DNA from 3 places in the Salinibacterium sp. NSLL17 genome. Region 1 is predicted to be linked to each of the others. Evidence: predicted binding sites of a transcription regulator. Region 1 holds the regulator's gene; each other region holds the start of a gene.
What was found. The regulator HrcA, encoded in region 1, represses chaperone genes, less so after heat shock. The targets are predictions, from matches to a motif close to TTNGCACTCGNNNNNNNCGAGTGCNAA.

Region 1 (6,284 bases):
CTGCGCCGATAGAGCCTGCGGCGTAGCTCGCAACGCTAGCGGGCAAGTATGCCCTCTCGCACAGCGCGTGCTATTAGCCGCGCGTCGCTAGCCGGTCGATTGCCTCGAGCACATCGTCGAGGCCGTTCTCAAGGTTTTCGACAACGACGAGTGCACTGGTTTCGCGGAGGTCGGCGACGCTGTAGGCGCCGGTAGCAACCGCGATGAAGGGGATGTTCGCAGAATCCGCGGCGAGGCCATCATTCGGGGTGTCACCAACGATCACGCTGGGTTGGTCTCCGAGCACGGTGGCGACGAGCGCGGTGAGGTGATGGCGGTCGGGGGAGCGATCGCCGAAGAACGAGGTCTCCCAATTGAAGTCTTCTGCGGCATAGCCTGCAGCAAGAAGCTTGACGCGGGAATGCTGATGGCCATTGCCGGTAAGGAGCGCGTTTGCCCAGCGATGGTCGGCGGCGGCCCGAAGTGCCTGCGGCCCTCCGGCAACAGCGGAACGCACGTAGCCATTGTCGTGCAACGCCTGCGTGCGCACATCGAGCTCGGTGAGCACATCATCGAGCAGAGTGGCGGCATATCCGTTGAGAACGAGCAGATCGGTGAGGATCTGTCCTTCGGTCTTGCCGTGGGGGTTTGTGATGAGCTTCGCGGGCGCAGCACCGGTGACTCTGGTGAATGCATCGAGGTAGACGGCAGCGCCGTCGGTCGAATTGTGGATGAGCGTTCCGTCGATGTCCCACAGGATGTGCATAGTCACTCATCCATGCTCCCATGTCCGAGGTGCGACAATTGACGTGTGCCCGCATGTCATAGTGTTGGCACGCTTTCTTCACCGTGTGTTAAGGGGATTAGTTCGTGCCAGGTGCGTTGCCGATTGCTGATCCTGCCCCTCTAGACGGGGCGCTGCCCGAGAGTGTCGCTGTTGACTCTGCGAACCGCGACTGGAGTGTGTACATTCACGTGCCGTTCTGCCGGGTTCGTTGCGGGTATTGCGACTTCAACACCTATACGGGCGAGGAGCTGCGGGGAGCGAAGCGCTCGGACTATGCCACCGAGGCGATTGCTGAGATCAGGCAGGCATCCACGGTGCTGTCGGATGCGGGCGTTGCGCCCCGAAAAGCATCAACCGTTTTCTTTGGGGGTGGCACGCCAACGCTCTTGCCCGTTACTGATCTCACGCGGATGCTCGCTGCGGCCCGGGACACCTGGGGCTTCACGGATGACGTCGAAGTCACCACCGAAGCTAACCCTGACTCTGTCGACCGCGACTACCTTCTCGCTTTGAAAGAGGCCGGCTTCACGCGGGTATCCTTCGGCATGCAGTCCGCGGTGCCGCATGTGCTTGCTACTCTCGAGCGCACTCATGATCCTGAAAAAGTTCCTCACGTCGTGAAGTGGGCGCGCGACGTTGAGCTCGACGTGAGTGTCGACCTCATTTATGGCACGCCGGGGGAGTCGCTGGCTGACTGGGAGCGTTCGCTCGATCACGCGATCGCCCAAAACCCGGACCACATCTCGGCGTATGCGCTCATTATCGAAACGGGCACGAAGCTAGCCGCCCAGATCAAGCGTGGTGATGTCGCCCCCGTTGATGACGACCTGCAGGCCGACATGTATGAGCTGGCAGACGCGAAGCTGGCCGCGGCCGGTTATGACTGGTACGAGGTCAGCAACTGGGCCAAGCGTGATGCGAACCCGGCGATCAGTCACGTGAGCCGCCACAATCTCGGCTATTGGTTGGGCAACGACTGGTGGGGTGTTGGCCCGGGTGCACACAGCCACGTGGGCGGGGTGCGATGGTGGAATGTGAAGCATCCGGCAGCCTATGCCGATCGAATCGCAGCCGGTCACTCACCGGGGGCGGGTCGAGAGACGCTCGCAGATTCCAGTAAGTATCTTGAGCATGTGCTTTTGCGTGCTCGCGTTCGCAACGCTCTGACCACGGCGTCGCTCGATGCAGAAGGCCGCACGGCGGTTGCCGGTCTTATCGCGGATGAGTTGGTGGAGGCCAGAGCCGCTATCGGTGGCACTATCAACCTCACGCTTAAGGGGCGCCTGCTTGCGGATGCCGTGGTACGACGATTGCTAGCAGACGCCCCTGTTTAGAGCGACACGGTGAGTGACACTGTGTTAGAGCGCCACCGTCGAGTTACTTGATGAACTCGATGGTCAGCGGGTACTTGTAGGCCTCGCCCTTGTTAGCAGCGACGGCGGCGATGATGCTGAAAATGATGATTACGATGCCGACACCGATGATCAAGAAGAGGCCGATGAAGATCGTGGTGAGGACGACACCGATCGCGTAAGCGATCGCCATCGTGATCTGGAAGTTCAGTGCGGTGCGGGTGTGGGCCCGCACGAACGGTCCGCGGTCCTTGAGTACGAGGTACCCGATAAGAGCGGGAATGAAGCTGAAGAAGATTCCGCCGACGTGAATCAGCGTCGACCAGAGCTTCTCGTCGCTCGGACTCATCGGTTGGATCGGCGCGTACGGCGAGGTGGGTGGTGGTGTGGAATCTGACATGACTCCATTAAACCCTGCATTGGCTCAAAGCGTGCATTGGGAAATAGGAAAGCCCCGAGAGCCGAAGCTCTCGGGGCGAAACCCGATCGGTCTAGCCGATGAGGGCCATTACTGCGAAGAAGACCCTACTTGATGAGGCGAAGTGCGAAGGGGTAACGGTAGTTTGCGCCGTCCTTCGCTTTGGTGAAGCCGATGATCGAGAAGATTACCGACACGACGAAGACGATCGGGAGCAAGATAGCGCCGATGAAAACGGCTACCAAAATGTTCGAGATGATGTAGGCGATCGCGATGGTGATCTGGAAGTTCAGCGCTTCTTTGGCTTCAACGTTGGTGAAAGCACCGCGGTCTTTGAAGACCAACCAGATGATCAGTGAGGGAAGGAAGCCGATGATTCCGCCCAAGTGAGCGAACGATGCCCACTGGTTGTCTTCGGTTGCGGTCAATTGTGCGGCCGGCTGCGGTGCTGCGGGCTGCGGATTTGCGTCAGTCATGTGTTCGTGCCTTTCAGGTGAACGAGGGAACTTCCCGGGTTTCATCAAAGTGCTCGGTGTCACACCTGAGCATTTCCACAGAAAGGTAGCGCTCAAGTACAAAGACACGCTAGCGGTATGGCACGCGCGGTGCAACGGGTGTGTCGCGGAGTGTCGAGTAAGATTGGCAGTCGAACGGATTGAGTGCCAATCAGGAAAGGTGGGTGGTGGCATGGTTTCCGCCCGCGGACTTGACGTGCTTCGAGTCATCGTGCAGGACTACGTTGCTACGCGCGAGCCTGTCGGTTCCAAATCGATCGTAGAACGGCATTCCTTTGGGGTGTCAGCAGCGACGATTCGCAACGACATGGTTTTGCTCGAGGACGAAGAACTCATTACGGCGCCACACACCTCGTCGGGGCGTGTGCCCACTGACAAGGGTTATCGAATGTTTGTCGACCAATTGGCCGACTTGCGACCCCTTACGAGTGCGCAGCGCCAGGCAATTGAGTCGTTCCTTGGCCAAGCCGACGATCTGGATGACGTGCTTGCGCGGTCCGTCCGGTTGCTGTCTCAGCTGACCAACAGTGTCGCTCTCGTGCAGTATCCATCGCTTGCAACAGCCAGGGTGCGTCACGTGGAGCTTGTTCCGCTTACGGCGACTCGGATCATGACGGTGTTCATCACTGACTCCGGTCGGGTAGAACAGCGAATGATCGATCTGGCTGAGGCCCTTGACGATGTGTTCTTGGGCGAATTGAGGGCGAAACTTAACTCGGCGCTTAACGGCCAGTCCTTGCCGGCTGCCGCTGAGCGGCTGGCGAGCTTTGCCGAAGTTTTCCCCGTAGAACGCCGCCCGTTCGTCGCCCAAGTGACGTCGAGTTTGGTGGAGCAAGTGTTGGCTAACCGGGCCGACAAGCTCGTTTTGGCGGGCACAGCAAACCTTGCGCGAACCGAGCAAGACTTTACAGGCAGCATTTTTCCTGTGCTCGAGGCAATAGAAGAGCAAGTAACGTTGTTGCGCCTCTTTGGGGAGATGGAAGTAGCAAATGGATCAGTTTCTACTCGCATCGGGCGAGAGAACGCAGAATTTGGACTAGAAGAGACATCGGTCGTCACGGGAGGGTATTCCTCCTTCGGCGGCGGTGTTTCGCGGTTGGGTGTACTTGGCCCAACGCGGATGGATTATTCGAACAACATGGCAGCGGTTCGCGCGGTAGCGCGGTACCTGTCACGACTTTTGGAAGAAAACTGAGCTCGTAAGGAGCAATCGGAACTTTGGCAGATCACTACGAAGCCCTCGGCGTTGCGCGCGAAGCGACGCCAGAAGAAATCAAGAAGGCATACCGCAAGCTTGCTCGCGAGCTGCACCCTGACGTGAATCCGAGCGCGGATGCGTCGGAGCGCTTTAAGTCGGTGACGCATGCGTACGACGTATTGAGTGATCCGCAGCAGCGCCAGCAGTACGACATGGGCGGCAGCGGCGGAGGTTTCGGCGGAGCCAACTTCGGTTTCGGCGACATTTTCGAAACGTTCTTTGGTGGCGGCGGTGGCGGCCAGACCGCCGGTCCTCGTTCGCGTCGTGAGCGTGGCCAGGATGCTCTGCTGCGCATTGAGATCAGCCTCAAGGACACGATGTTCGGCGTCACGCGCGATATCGAGGTCAACACTGCTGAGCTCTGCGAGACCTGCGAGGGCAGCTGCACGGCTCCCGGAACCTCGCCGATTCGCTGCGACATCTGTCAAGGCAGCGGCCAGATTCAGCGCCAGGTGCGCAGTCTTCTTGGCAATGTCATGACGTCAAGCCCCTGTGGTACGTGCCGCGGCTATGGAAACATCATCGTGAATCCCTGCGCTACGTGTGCAGGCCAGGGCCGTGTCCGAGCTCAGCGCACGATCTCGGTGGATATTCCCGCCGGCGTCGAGACCGGTCTGCGCTTGCAGATGCCCGGTCAAGGTGAAGTTGGCCCCGCTGGTGGCCCGCACGGTGACCTGTTCTTGGAGATCAAGGTTCGCCACCACGACATTTTCAGCCGTTCAGACGATGACCTGCTTGCGACCGTTGAAGTGCAGATGATCGACGCGATCATGGGCACCACGGTCATGCTTGACGGGCTTGACGGTGAAGTTGAGGTTGGCATCAAGCCGGGAACGCAGAGTGGCGAGGTGCTCACGGTCAAGGATCGTGGAATCACCGCCCTTCGCGGTGGCGGTCGTGGTGACTTGCGATTGGGCATCCAGGTGGTTACGCCCACCAAGCTCAGCGGTGCGGAGCAGACCTTGTTCAAGCAGCTGGCTGCTGTGCGCAAGAGCAAACAACCGCACTTTGCTGAGTTCCAGCAGGGCTTGTTTGCAAAACTCCGCGACCGGTTCCTGTAGGTCGCCGTGGCTCACCTCTATATCGATGAGGAGCTCGGTGACACGAGTGTCGGCGATACCGTTTCGCTCGGCAATGCTGAGGCGCGCCATGCGGTCACCGTCTCGCGGTTGAAGGTTGGCGAAGTCATTGCCATCAGCAACGGTGCGGGTCTCGTGGTCTCCGGTCCGGTTGTCACGGCAGAACATACGCAGCTCACGATTGAGGTTGCCGAAGTGCAGCAGTCGCCTCGGCGTACCCCTGCGGTATTCCTCGCGCAGGCTCTTGCCAAGGCCGACCGTGATGAGCTCGCCGTGCAAGTGGCCACTGAGCTGGGTGTCGACGGTGTTATTCCCTGGTCGGCCGCACGCAGTATTTCGCGCTGGCAAGGCCCCAAGGTCGCCAAGGGGCGCGACCGCTGGGCAGCAATTGTGCGGGAGGCGAGCAAGCAGTCGTTGCGCACGTGGCTTCCTGACGTGCTCGATCTTGTGACGACAAAGCAGTTGGCGGCGTTTGCGTCAACGACGCGGATGCTCGTGCTCGAACCTACTGCGACAGAAACGCTCGCAGACCTCGACGTCGACGACCGTGACATCGTTCTGGTGGTGGGGCCGGAGGGTGGTGTCGCGGATCACGAGCTGGCGCTCCTTGCGGCGGCCGGTGCATCCACGATTCGACTCGGTAGTGAAGTGTTGCGCACCTCAACTGCGGGCCCGGCAGCTTTGGCGGCTTTGAACGTCAAGCTTGGCCGTTGGAGCTAGAGGTTTAGGCTAGAGACATGTCTGATTCTCCCTCGATCTTTACGAAGATCATTGCTCGCGAAATTCCCGCCGATATTGTCTTCGAGTCAGATTCGGTGATCGCTTTTCGTGACATCGCCCCGCAGGCGCCCGTGCACCTGCTCATTGTGCCGAAGACCGAAGAGTTCGCCAACGTG
Region 2 (6,284 bases), 500 kb from region 1:
TCGCCGACCAAGTCAGCCATTGCCTGGCTGTCGAATGCGATCTTGCCAGCCTGAATCAGGGCCACGCCACCACCGGCGACGATTCCCTCTTCAACAGCAGCCTTGGCGTTGCGGACTGCGTCCTCAATGCGGTGCTTGCGCTCCTTGAGTTCAACCTCAGTTGCGGCACCAGCCTTGATAACTGCAACACCACCGGCGAGCTTGGCGAGACGCTCTTGGAGCTTCTCACGGTCGTAGTCGCTGTCAGTGTTGTCGATCTCGGCGCGGATCTGCTTGACGCGACCTGCGATCGCCTCTTCTTCACCAGCACCTTCGATGATCGTGGTCTCGTCCTTGGTGATAACGACCTTGCGGGCGCGACCGAGGAGTTCGAGAGTTGCGTTCTCGAGCTTGAGTCCAACTTCTTCAGAGATGACCTGGCCACCGGTGAGGATGGCGATGTCAGCGAGCTGAGCCTTGCGACGGTCTCCGAAGCCAGGAGCCTTGACGGCAACCGACTTGAAGATGCCACGGATCTTGTTCACAACGAGAGTTGCGAGTGCTTCTCCGTCAACGTCTTCAGCAATGATGAGCAGCTGCTTGCCGCTCTGGATTACCTTGTCGACGATGGGGAGCAGATCCTTGATGTTCGAGATCTTGCCGTTGACGATAAGAACGTAGGGGTCTTCGAAGACCGCTTCCTGGCGCTCCTGGTCGGTGACGAAGTATGCCGACAGGAATCCCTTGTCGAAGCGCATACCTTCGGTGAGCTCAAGCTCGGTGCCGAACGTGTTCGACTCCTCAACGGTGACAACACCTTCCTTGCCGACCTTGTCGATCGCCTCAGCGATAAGTGCACCGATCTCGGGGTCACCAGCAGAAATGGATGCGGTAGCCGCGATCTCTTCCTTGGTCTCGATCTCCTTGGCGCTCGCAATGAGTGCCTCGATGACCGAGTTGGTTGCCTTTTCGATACCGCGCTTGAGGCTGATGGGGTCTGCACCCGCAGCAACGTTACGGAGGCCTTCGCGAACGAGAGCCTGAGCAAGAACAACAGAAGTGGTCGTACCGTCTCCGGCAACGTCATCCGTCTTCTTTGCTACCTCTTTGACGAGTTCAGCACCGATCTTTTCGAAAGGATCGTCGAGCTCGATTTCTTTGGCGATGGATACACCGTCGTTCGTGATGGTGGGAGCGCCCCACTTCTTCTCAAGAACTACGTTGCGGCCACGTGGGCCGAGCGTGACCTTTACGGCGTCAGCGAGAATGTTCAGGCCGCGCTCAAGGCCGCGACGGGCCTCTTCGTTGAAAGCAATGATCTTTGCCATGTGTGTTTCTCGTCCCTCCCGGACGTCGTACAAGCGAATAAGTTGGCACTCGAACTGTGCGAGTGCCAAGGTCAAAATTAGCACTCGACGGGGGTGAGTGCAAGACAGCGCAGCGCACTCGGAGCGGGCAATCAGAAGTCGACGCAGCGCACCCCATCAGGGCGAGCGTGCGTCAGCCCGCAGTGCGGGCTTCCCTTTATTCTGTGGGCTCTTCTGTGGCTTCTGCTGCGGGGGCGAGGTAGTCGGTGCCAAGAACGACGGTGAGTTCTGCGCCGGGGAAGATGTCTTCTTCCACGAGGCGAATTTCGCCGCGGCCGATGGCGGCAACAAGGCCGGCAGCGACGTCTTCATCGTCGGGATTGCTGTAATAAACGTAGGTGTCTTCGATGTCTCGCGCGGAGGCGGGGGCTGCGCTGCCTGTCGGCCATCCTGCTGCGGTGAGTTCGTCAAAGACGGTGGTTTGGAGTCCGCTTTCCGGTGTTCCGTTGAGCACGTCGATGGTGAGCGCGCGTTCGGGGTCTATTGCGGCGGGGTCGGTGACGGGCGGGACGGTTTCGGTGGGTTCTGGGGTGACGACAGCCTCTTCTGGTGTGGCGAAGAAGGGGATGCCGAGGTCGTCATCGAGGTACTGGCTGAGGGCGAAGAGACCGCCGAAGACAAGCACGCCGGTGGCGAGCAGGGCCCAGGCGAAGCCGATCCAGCCGCGTCCGCGTCGTCGAGGGCCGCGGTGGGCACCTATGCGGTCGACGTCGTCGGGTAGTTCGTCGAATCGGTCTTTCGGGTAACTCGCCATTGCTTAGTCTGTCAATTCTTCGTCGTGGTCGGGGGTGCGCACTGATCGGTTGCGCATCCGGTTGTCTCGATTGCGGCGCAGTCGCGAGACCAACATGGGGTCGTAGCGCACGGCTGCCGGTGAGTCGATTACCGCATTGAGCATTTGATAATAGCGTGCGCTTGACACCTGAAACTGGGAGCTAATGGCCTCTTCTTTGGCGCCGACGTGTCGGGTCCATTCGCGCTCAAAGTCGAGGATGAGGCTGTCGCGTTCGGACAGGCGTGTAGTGGGATGCGACGCGGCTTCGTTTTCGGACACGGCAATACCTCCACTGTGCTGGCAAGCCTAGGGCGTTGGGGCTGCGCGCCCGCCGAACGACTCGGCTTCGTGGACCAATTGGAGCGAGTCGAGGTTAGGATTGCCTTAGTACCCGATATTTCTGATTGGTTGTCATGCGCACTCGACTGTTCACTGCTGCGGCGGTGTTGTCTGGTGTTGTGCTTGCCGCCAGTGGATGTTCGGCTGCCACTATTGCGGAGACTCCGACGGTGACGGTCACGGCTGATCTCGCTTCTCCCCTCACCGCGTTGACGGTGCTGGATGATGCGAAGGATTACAGCGGGCTGGTTCAGGCGGCGCTTCCGTCATCCGGAATCCTCGCTCCCCCGAGCGCTCCCGCCCAGTCGTTGCCGGTGACGGTGGTTTCGCACGATTTGGCTGGCGATGTGCCCGTCACGGTGTCATCGACTGACCGTGTGATTTCTATGGACATTTCGGGCTCCATCGCGGCGACGATTGCCGGTCTGGGAATGCTGGATTCGCTGGTGGCGCGAGATATTTCAACGACGTTTGATGAGGCATCCACTCTTCCGGTGATTACGTCGAACGCTCACACCGTCAATAGCGAGGCCATTTTGGCGCTGCGCCCTGACCTTGTATTGACGGATGGCTCGATTGGCCCGATCGATGTGGTGCTGCAACTGCGCGATGCGGGCATTCCGGTGGTGTTCGTCGACACGGACCCTTCTCTTGAGGGCATCGCCGAGTTGGCACGTCAAACGGCAGCCGCGCTGGGGGTTTCCGCCGCCGGCGACGCCTTGGCTGCGGAGCTCAGCGCCACGATCGAGGCGAAGGTTGCGGAGATCGCTCAGATCGTTCCCTCGGGTGACCGGCTGCGGATGATGTTCCTCTACTTGCGGGGCACGTCAGGGATCTACTACTTGTTCGGTCAAGAGTCGGGCTCAGATGTGCTGATCGATGCGCTCGGCGGCGTGGATGTCGCAGCCGAGATCGGTCTCGAAGGCATGCGCCCTATGACCGACGAGGCGATGGTCGCGGCGAACCCTGATCTCATTCTGGTGATGACGGGCGGTCTCGACAGTGTTGGCGGCGTGAGTGGATTGCTCGAAGCCCGCCCCGCGGTCGCGCTCACCGAAGCGGGCAAGAACCAGCGCTTCGTCGAGATGGATGACGGCGAAATTTTGAGCTTCGGCCCGCGCACGGTCACGGTGCTTGATGCTCTCGCTCGGGCGATTTACGCGCCAACGTCAGGTTCGTAGAGCGTCAGCTACATTGCCGCAGCGCGCTTGCGGCGGCGCCGGCGTCCCAGAATCAGAACGATGGCGATCGCTACGAGGATTGCGATGATGGCGCCGACGATGATGAGAGCGCTTAGCAGGGCTTGGTTGCCATCCTGAGGTTGCGGCATGCACTCGGGGTTGGCGCTGAAAGTGACGGTGATGGGGTCGAATTCTTCCCCAGCCGGATAGGTGCCGAAGGCTTCGGATCCTGCTTCAGTGAGCACGACGGGTGCGCCCGCGAGCGTTGCTACGCCATCGGCGACGGTGATGCCTGAGACATCAATCGTGGCGAACTCGACAGCACTCTCGTTTACGGGGAGCCCTTCTTGGGTCGTTCCAAAGACATCGAAAACGAGGTTGGCGGTCGTGCTGCCGTCGAAGACGATCTCAAGGCCCGTGAGGGTGGTGTCGAGGATGCCGTCGTGGCCCGTGAGGCGAAGGCTGCCGTCAAAAGCCAGAGTGCCGCTGCCCGCGTCGAGTTGGCCGGAGCCTGCCGTCCAACCGAAGTTGGGAGTTTCGTAGGTGGCACCGTCGCTCACCGCCCATTCGCCGTTGGCGATGGTGCCGCTGATGTATGACCGCAGCGACTCTTTGAGGCCCCAGGTGATGGCGGCATCCGTCACGTCACAGCTGACAGAGTCGGCCGCGAGGGTGACGTCTGCCGGCGCAGAAGGGGTGCCCGCGGCATCCAGAACTGCAGCATTGCTGGTCATCGGCGTCAGCGCAATAAGAACAGCGGTGACGATGAGCGCGGCGGGGCCGAGCACGCAGACGTTGAGGCCGCGCATTAGCGACCTGCGCGGTACATCGACTGGTGCATGATGGTGGCTTCGTCGTAGAGCTCACCAAAGGCTTCGAAACCGAACTTTGTGTAGAGCGGCACGATGTATTTCTGGGCGTGCAGCAGCATCCCTTCGCCACCGAAGTCGTCAACGATGCGCTTCATGATGATCTGGGCGAGGCCTTCACCGCGGTGGTCGTCGCGCACGACAACGCGACCGATGACACGGTGACCGTCGAGGTGTTCGGCTGTCTCGTTGAACAGGACGCGGATGTAGGCGACGACGTCAGCACCGTCGGCGAGCCAATAGTGGCGGGTGGCATCCTCTTGATCACGGTCATCAAGTTCGGTCTCGTCGACTTTTTGCTCAACAAAAAATACGTCAGTGCGCAGTTTCATGATCGAGTAGAGCTCGGATGTTGTTAATTCGCCCCAAGACTTGGCGATCACGGAATCAATAGGCACATCCCCGAGTTTAATGTACTGAGCAGAGAAAGCTCACGAATAGAGGAGACCACATGACGTACAAGGTGACTAAGACAGACGAGCAATGGCGCGAAGAGCTCGGAATCAAGTTTTCAGTGCTGCGTGAAGCCGGCACCGACCGTCCGTGGTCTGGCGCCCTTCTCGACGAAAAGCGTGCGGGAACCTACCGTTGCGGTGCGTGCAGCGCAGAGTTGTTCAAGAGCGACACCAAGTTCGACTCCGGTTCGGGATGGCCAAGCTTCTACGAAGCAATCAACCCGGATGCTGTTGAGCTGCGTGAAGACCGCTCACTCGGGATGGTGCGCACCGAGGTTGTCTGTGCAACCTGCGGCTCACACCTCGGACATCTTTTTGACGATGCCAGCCAGACACCGACCGGTGACCGTTTCTGCTTGAACTCGAGCTCGCTGGAGTTCGACGAGCAGGACTAGTTCGACAGCAGCGTTTTGGGCGGTCGCTTGCCTGAGAGCGAAGCGATCGCCACTGCGATGAGGGTGAGTACCACGCCGATTATGGTGGTTGGTGCCACCCCATCGCTGTCTGTGGGCAAAAGGAGTTCGAGAGCGAGCGCTCCGAGCAGTTGCCCGGCGATCGAGCCAAGGGCAAAGAACAGCACTCCGGTGATGGGCACGAGCACTGCGGCAACGATGATGAAGATCACGCCGATCGCTCCCCCGAGATACAGCGTCAGGTCGGTGGGGAACTCGTGCTGCCAGCCGCCAACAAAACCGAAAACGATCGCTGCGATGGCCAGCACCGAGGTGCCCGCAATGAAGTTGACGTAGGTCGCGGTGAGCGGCGAACGCGTCACATGCCGCACGTGACCATTGATGGCTTGCTGCCATCCGATCCCGAAGCCAGCGGCAAGCGGCAAGAACACCAGCAGGAAGGGTCCGTCGAGGCGCAGGTCTGACAGCCCCGAAAAAATGACTGCGCCCACGGCGAGGGCGGATGCCGCCACTCGGAGCGGAGTAACGGGCCGCTTCTGCAGGCTGCCGATTCCGACTCGGTCGATGACCGCAGAGCTAATGGTTTGACTCGCCACTACCGCAACGGTGAACAGCGCTACTCCGAGGGCTGTTGCAGCGAGACCTTGAGTGAGCACGAAAAATGCGCCAAAGGTTCCACCGGTGAGATACCACCAGGGAAGACGTTTGCTTCTCACTTCGACGCCCAGGGTGCGGAAGCCGGCGCGTGCACTCGGCACAAACGGAACGATCAGAGTGAGGATGACGAGCCCTGATCCGAACGAAATGAGGGCCGCGAGAGTCGAATCGTGAAGTTCTACTGCGAGCTCTCCATTGATGCGACTTTGGCCTGCAACAAGGGCTCCAGCGACGATTGCAGCGATGATT
Region 3 (6,284 bases), 650 kb from region 1:
GTTTTCCGCGGGGACTCACCCATGCCAAAGACGTTGACCGTCACCGCTACGATTTTTCGTTCTCGGGCCTCAAAACGTCGGTTGCTCGGTGGGTTGAGCGCGAGCAAGACGCGGGTACCGATTTTTCGATTGCGGATGTCGCGGCAAGCTTCCGCGAGGCCGTCGTTGATGTTCTCCTCACCAAGGCCGTCTCAGCGTGTGTCGATCGCGGAGTTCCTCGCCTTTTGCTCGGTGGCGGAGTCGTGGCGAATGCGCGAGTTCGCGAGCTCGCTCGGGAGCGTTGCGCGGAGGCAGGGATCGAATTGCGCATTCCGCCGTTGTCGCTCTGTACCGACAACGGGGCGATGATCGCAGCGCTGGGCGCCCAGCTGATTATGGCAAGCAAAGAACCCTCAACGTTGGGCTTTAGTGCTGATTCGACGCTCCCGGTCACCCAAATTCAGGCGTAACGCTGGCGAGAAATCTGGGGGTGCTGCGTTGACAGGCTTCTTTCAGGCTGAGAATATAGGTGCGCCGGTTTCGGCATCATCACCAAAGGAGACCTTCGTCATGTCAGAACCCACGCCTTACGCCGCATCGCCCGCAGGCGCGCCGGTTGCCAAATGGAACGTCCTCTCGATCATCTCCCTCGTGACGTCGGTTCTCGGCCTCAGCCTCGTCGGCATCATCCTCGGGCACATCAGCCTGAGCCAGATCAAGAAGACGGGTGAGCAGGGCAACGTGCTCGCCATCATCGGCCTCGTCCTCGGATACCTCGGTTTCGTTGTCTTCCTCTTCCTCGCCATTGGCTTCGTCGTCACTCTCGGCGCTGTAGGAACCTCGTACTAAGTAGCAACTCACGAAAAGGGCCCGCACGCGAGTGCGGGCCCTTTTCTGTGGGGAGAGTCTTGCTAAAGTGTGCGCATGGCTACCAACAACTCAGACGACTCAATTCCGTCGATCTCAACGCCCGGCGCGTCCTCAACTTCCGGCGAGCCCCTGGCGAAGGCCACTCCCTCAGCTAAGAAGCCCGCAGCGAAGAAGTCGCCTGCCGCCAAGTCGACCACCGCATCCGAATCGACTTCTGCGGCCAAGGTAACCGCCGGGCCCAAGGTCAGTGCAGCAAAGAACACTCCAGCTAAGTCCGCAACCGCTAAGGCCTCAACAACGAAGGCTACGGCGACGAAGGCCGCCACTGCGAAGTCGACGACGGCCAAGGCTGCCACGACGAAAGCTGCAGCCACGAAGGCCGCCGCCGCTAAGACGACCGCGGCCACTACTGCAGCGGCTAAGACGGCCAAGGCAAATGAAACGGCTGCGTCCGCGTCTGCTGCGCCGACCGCAAGCAGCACGGGATCAAGTGTCCCGCCGGTATCGTCAGCGCCCAAGGCCGCCCCGGCTGCCCCCGCAGCGAGCGACGCCGTGAGCGCTGTTTCGCCCGCGGTAACACCACCCGCTGCAGCCGCTAATGATCCCTACTCTGCCCCGACCGGAACCCCAATTCCCGGCTATGCAGCCGGCGCCACCCCCGGTCAGGCGCCATATACGCCAGTCCCTGCCGGTCCGCCGCAGGGCCTGTCGATCGCCTCGATGGTTACCGGAATCGTGGGTGTCTTGTTGACCTTCGTCGGTATGGGACTCCTGCCTGCCGCAGCAGCCGTAGTTCTCGGACATCTAGCGCAGAAGAAGCAGAAGTATGCCCGGCCGTTCTGGTTGACCGGTCTCATCACGGGTTATGTCGGAGTCGGGCTGAGCATCATCATTGGGCTCGTCGTCGCAGCGGTATTCTTTCTGCCGTTCATGCTCATGGGTGGAAACGACTACCGCTTCTAATCGCCACTCTCCGCTGAGCTTCTCGCTCACCCGTTGCGGCGAGCTGCCTAGTCTCAGGCCGGCGTTGGCGTGACGCGCTGCGCAAGCAGTGCGCGCCGCTTGCCAGCAACGCGCGTCAGAATCAAGGTCGCGCTGTTCTCGCCCTTGAGCGAGAGTGACGTTCTAAAAGTCGCGGGGTCGATATCGACCCCGCGCTTTTTGATTTCCAGGGTGCCGATCTTGCGCGCCGCCAGTTCCTTTTTGAGTGAGCGCTTGTCGAGAGTGAAGTCCTCGACGATCTCGAAGCAGGTGGCGAACGGGCTCGCGACAGCGGCATCCGCACTGAAGTAGGCGATTGAAGTGTCGAGCATGCGCCCGTTCAGTTGTCGTGCGAGATCCCCGATGAGGCGCGCGCGGATGACAGCGCCGTCGGGTTCGTAGAGAAACTGCCCGAGCTCTCCCGCGGGTTCGTCTTCGCTGTCAGCGGCTGCCGTGAGTTCAGCGGTGCCGTGGTCTCCGATCACGAGGGCTGCTCGCCGGATGCCGGGGCGGGCGACAGCCCCAAACCAGAGTCCGAGCTCAACAACTTCGCGCCCAACAGAGATCCACTGGGCTTCGGCGGTGTCGGGGATGAGGTCGCGGTCGATTCCGGGGCCGAGTTTGATGCCGGTGGGGTAGCGCTCGGCAAGTCCGAACGCAAAGTCGAGGGAGGGCGTCCAGTCGGCGGGGTTAGTGAGGCGAACCCGGGCGTCGCGGCGAGCAGGATCGAGATACACGCCGTCGATGCCAGCGAGGTCGGCGGTTTCGGCGTCGCCATGAACGACCTGAGCGTTGCTCCACGGCGCGAGGTTGAAGCTGGCAATGGCGGCGGTGGTTTCGTCACGCTCAACGGCGGTGACGTTGATCTCGAGGGCCGCGATGGCGAGCGCATCCGCTCCAATGCCGCAGCCGAGGTCGGCCACCCATTTCACGCCGGCCTTCGAGAACCGACCGGCGTGCTGGGCGGCAACGGAAAGGCGAGTTGCTTGTTCGAGGCCAGCCTCGGTGAAGAGCATCCGGTCGGCAAACGGGCCAAACTTGCTGGCCGCTTTCGCGCGAAGTTTGGATTGGCTCAGCACGGCGGCAACTAGGCCGGGGCTGTGGCCGGCCTTGCGAAGCTCGGCGACGGTGCGCACGATTTCGTCACTCGAGTGCCAGGTCGGCAGCGAGTCCAAGAGGCGAAGGCCCTCGGCTGAAAGTAGCTCGCGCAATTCGCTCTGATTCATTCTCTAACCGTATCCGCATCCGTATTGGCACTCACGTTGATCGAGTGCCAACCAAGCCGTATAGTTGATCTGGCACTCCCGTACGGAGTGTGCCAGCCCAAGCACTTTAGAAAGAGGTCAAACGTGTCGGTGTCCATTAAGCCGCTCGAAGATCGCATTGTTATCAAGCAGGTCGATGCAGAACAGACCACCGCGTCTGGGCTCGTCATTCCTGACACTGCGAAAGAGAAGCCCCAAGAGGGTGAAGTAGTCGCTGTAGGTCCCGGTCGTATCGACGACAACGGAAACCGCGTGCCGCTCGACATCGCAGTTGGTGACAAGGTCATCTACTCCAAGTACGGCGGAACCGAGGTGAAGTACGACGGAGAAGACCTTCTCGTACTTTCGGCTCGCGACGTTCTCGCTGTCATCGTTCGCTAAGTAGTCTCTCGCTCACGCGAAACTAACTTTCTCGTCTCCCGTTCGCGGTGAGGCGTTTCGAAAGCCCAGGGCCTCGGCTCTGGGCTTTCGTCGTTCCTGGTGGCTTTCATGGGCAGCATCCGACCCTAGGATTTAGTAGTGACCTCCACTTCTTCGGCGACTGATCGCGTCTCGCCTAGCGGCCTCGGCTTTGCTATTTCTGCCTACGTCCTGTGGGGCGCGATGCCGATCGTGTTTTTCTCGCTCAAAGAGTCGGGAGCGATCGAGATTGTCGCGTGGCGAATCGTGCTGTCGCTGGTGTTTTGCGCGGCACTTCTGGTGGTCACGCGGGGATACGCACGGGTCATGGCGATCGTCCGCGATCGTCGTACCTTCTGGATGTTGGGCTTGGGCGGCGCCTTTGTTGTCGTCAACTGGCTCATTTATGTGTACGCGAGCCTGAACGGCCACATTGTTGAGGCTGCTCTCGGCTATTTCACGAACCCGATTGTCACGGTGCTGCTCGGGGTGCTCGTGTTGCGCGAGCGACTTCGCCCGCTGCAGTGGGTTGCCCTTGCGATCAGCGCGCTCGCTGTTCTCGTCTTGGCCATTGGCTACGGCAGCTTTCCGTGGATCGCGTTGGGCCTCGCTTTCAGCTTCGGTCTTTATGGGCTCGTGAAGAAAAGCGTGGGTCCGAAGGCGGATGCCGTGGGCGGCCTCGCCGTCGAGACCGCCTTTCTGACGCCGGTTGCGATCGTTGTTCTGCTCGTTCTTGCGGCTAACGGGCAGCTCGCGGCGGGCACTGCGGGCCCGGGACACCTCACTTTGACGCTCTTTTTGGGTGCCATCACCGCGATCCCGTTGATTCTGTTTGCTGCTGCAGCGCGGCGGTTGCCGCTCACCTATATGGGCTTGGCCCAGTACTTGGCACCGATCCTCCAACTCATTGTTGGCGTCTTTGTGTTCCATGAGGCGATGCCGCCAGAGCGCTGGTTGGGCTTCGCGATCGTCTGGGTGGCGCTCGCCATTCTTACGTATGACCTGTTTCGGCACTCTTCTCGTACGCGGCTCGGTTCAGCCGCTGAAGCTCCGGGCGCACCGTAGTATTCCTCTGAAGGTGCGTGATCGCCCGAGATTGGGCACCGAGAGAGGTAAATCAATGACGAGGTTTCGCACGACTCGACGTGTGATTGTGGCGGCAACTATCGTTGTGGCTCTCGCAGCGTGCAGTTCACCGACGCCGTCGGCAACGCCGGTTGCGGCATCAACGCCGACGGCAACTCCCGCTCCGGTCGTGACGCCGACGGGCGATGGCGTTCTTCGTATTGGAACGGTCTTTCCCACCAGTGGCACGTTCTCCTTCTTGGCTGCAGCGCAAAAAGCGGGTGTTGCGGCAGCGGTGAAAGAAATAAATGCTGCCGGGGGAGTCAACGGTGAGCCTGTCGAGATTGTGGCGGTCGATTCGGGCGAGGCTAAGAACACGAAGCTGGAATCAGGTTTCAAGACCCTGGTGTCAAAGGATGTCGACGTGGTGATCGGCCCGTCATCGTCGGTGCTGGCGCAGCGAGCGATGCCGTTGGCGATAGACGCGAAGATCCCTCTCATCTCGCCCGCCGCAACGCTGTCGAGTCTCGACGACGTTTTTGATGACGGCTACTTCTTCCGCACCATCCCGGCCTACGACCAGCAGGGCTATGCGCTCGCTGAGGCATTGGCTGGCGGCGACACAACCCAGAGAATCGCTTTTGTCTATGTCGACGACGACGAGGGTGCAGCGCTGCACGATACCTTCGTCGAGGCGCTCGCCGAGTACGACACGGAACTCGTCGCGGATGAGGTCTTTACGAGTGCAACGACGAAGTTCGACACGATTACGGCCAGCCTGAAAAAGGCGGAACCCGACATCGTGGTGATTGGGTCGACTTATGAGGCTGAGAAAGCAACGAAAGCGGCAATCGAGAAGATCGTGGCTGCGGGGTACAAGGGTTCGGAGCTCTGGCTCACCTCGCTGAACACGGGCGACTATTCGCAAGCGTTCAAGAACGGCACGCTCAAGGGCGTTCGCGGGGTGATTGAGGGAGTTCAGCCGTCGAAGACCTTCACCGCCACGCTCAAGGCCACCAACTCAAAGTTGACAACCTACCGCTACGGGGCCGAAGCGTATGACGCCACGATGGTGGCGGCGCTCGCTGCAATCGTGGCGGGGGACGATGCGGGTGAGGCCATCGCCGGTTCGCTTTACGATGTCTCGAAAAGCGGTGTGAAATGTCTGAGTTTTGAGGAATGCCTCGAAGTGCTCAAGACCACGAACGACATCGACTACGACGGTGTTTCTGGCCCCGTGAACTTCACTCCTGGTGGCAACGTAGAGCCCGCATTCTGGGGTTACTACACTTATGACGGCGAAAATAAGTTCGTCTATAAGACTGGCTCAATCGTCGGCTAGGTCGAGTGCCGCCCGGATTGGGGGCGAGATTGTGCCCATAAATGGCCCGCTCTGAGTTCTTCTTTTCAGCATTGGCCAGTACCGTAACAATGCCGCTCTCTGTTGGGGGTGGTAGATAGGAGCGACTGTGATGACATCCATGCCCTATGGATCACGCGTGTCGTTGCGAACCCGTCGCGGGTTCACGGCAGTTGCAGGCGTTATCGCTGCGGCCCTTGTGTTGAGCGGATGCTCGGCCGAGGCGCCGGTTGAAGAGACCCCTGCGCCCAAAGATTTGACTCTCACCGTCGGAGCCCTGGTGCCCGAGTCGGGAGCGCTCGACAAATTCGGTCCGGCAGTGTCTGCTGCGATCGCATTGGCTGCTCAAGATGTGAATGACGCCA

Region 2: groL (chaperonin GroEL) is a predicted target of HrcA. The motif match lies at 1,350-1,376, and genes of this name have one in related genera.
Region 3: groES (co-chaperone GroES) is a predicted target of HrcA. The motif match lies at 3,081-3,107, and genes of this name have one in related genera.

The regions. Positions count from the first base shown of each region.
Region 1 is NZ_JADYWH010000001.1:1,455,871-1,462,154, forward strand. Features, by position in the region: gene I6E51_RS07115 (DUF1990 family protein) at 1-26, shown strand, start outside; gene I6E51_RS07120 (HAD family hydrolase) at 74-745, opposite strand; gene hemW (radical SAM family heme chaperone HemW) at 850-2,100, shown strand; gene I6E51_RS07130 (DUF4870 domain-containing protein) at 2,144-2,518, opposite strand; gene I6E51_RS07135 (DUF4870 domain-containing protein) at 2,644-3,012, opposite strand; gene hrcA (heat-inducible transcriptional repressor HrcA) at 3,224-4,246, shown strand; gene dnaJ (molecular chaperone DnaJ) at 4,270-5,370, shown strand; gene I6E51_RS07150 (16S rRNA (uracil(1498)-N(3))-methyltransferase) at 5,377-6,108, shown strand; gene I6E51_RS07155 (histidine triad nucleotide-binding protein) at 6,126-6,284, shown strand, end outside.
Region 2 is NZ_JADYWH010000001.1:956,861-963,144, reverse strand. Features, by position in the region: gene groL (chaperonin GroEL) at 1-1,307, opposite strand, end outside; gene I6E51_RS04665 (LytR C-terminal domain-containing protein) at 1,504-2,100, opposite strand; gene I6E51_RS04660 (DUF3263 domain-containing protein) at 2,104-2,400, opposite strand; gene I6E51_RS04655 (hemin ABC transporter substrate-binding protein) at 2,535-3,641, shown strand; gene I6E51_RS04650 (HtaA domain-containing protein) at 3,650-4,450, opposite strand; gene I6E51_RS04645 (GNAT family N-acetyltransferase) at 4,450-4,908, opposite strand; gene msrB (peptide-methionine (R)-S-oxide reductase MsrB) at 4,962-5,360, shown strand; gene I6E51_RS04635 (DMT family transporter) at 5,357-6,284, opposite strand, start outside.
Region 3 is NZ_JADYWH010000001.1:804,032-810,315, forward strand. Features, by position in the region: gene tsaD (tRNA (adenosine(37)-N6)-threonylcarbamoyltransferase complex transferase subunit TsaD) at 1-449, shown strand, start outside; gene I6E51_RS03900 (DUF4190 domain-containing protein) at 550-828, shown strand; gene I6E51_RS03905 (DUF4190 domain-containing protein) at 904-1,812, shown strand; gene I6E51_RS03910 (class I SAM-dependent methyltransferase) at 1,866-3,056, opposite strand; gene groES (co-chaperone GroES) at 3,180-3,476, shown strand; gene rarD (EamA family transporter RarD) at 3,615-4,559, shown strand; gene I6E51_RS03925 (ABC transporter substrate-binding protein) at 4,615-5,901, shown strand; gene I6E51_RS03930 (ABC transporter substrate-binding protein) at 6,032-6,284, shown strand, end outside.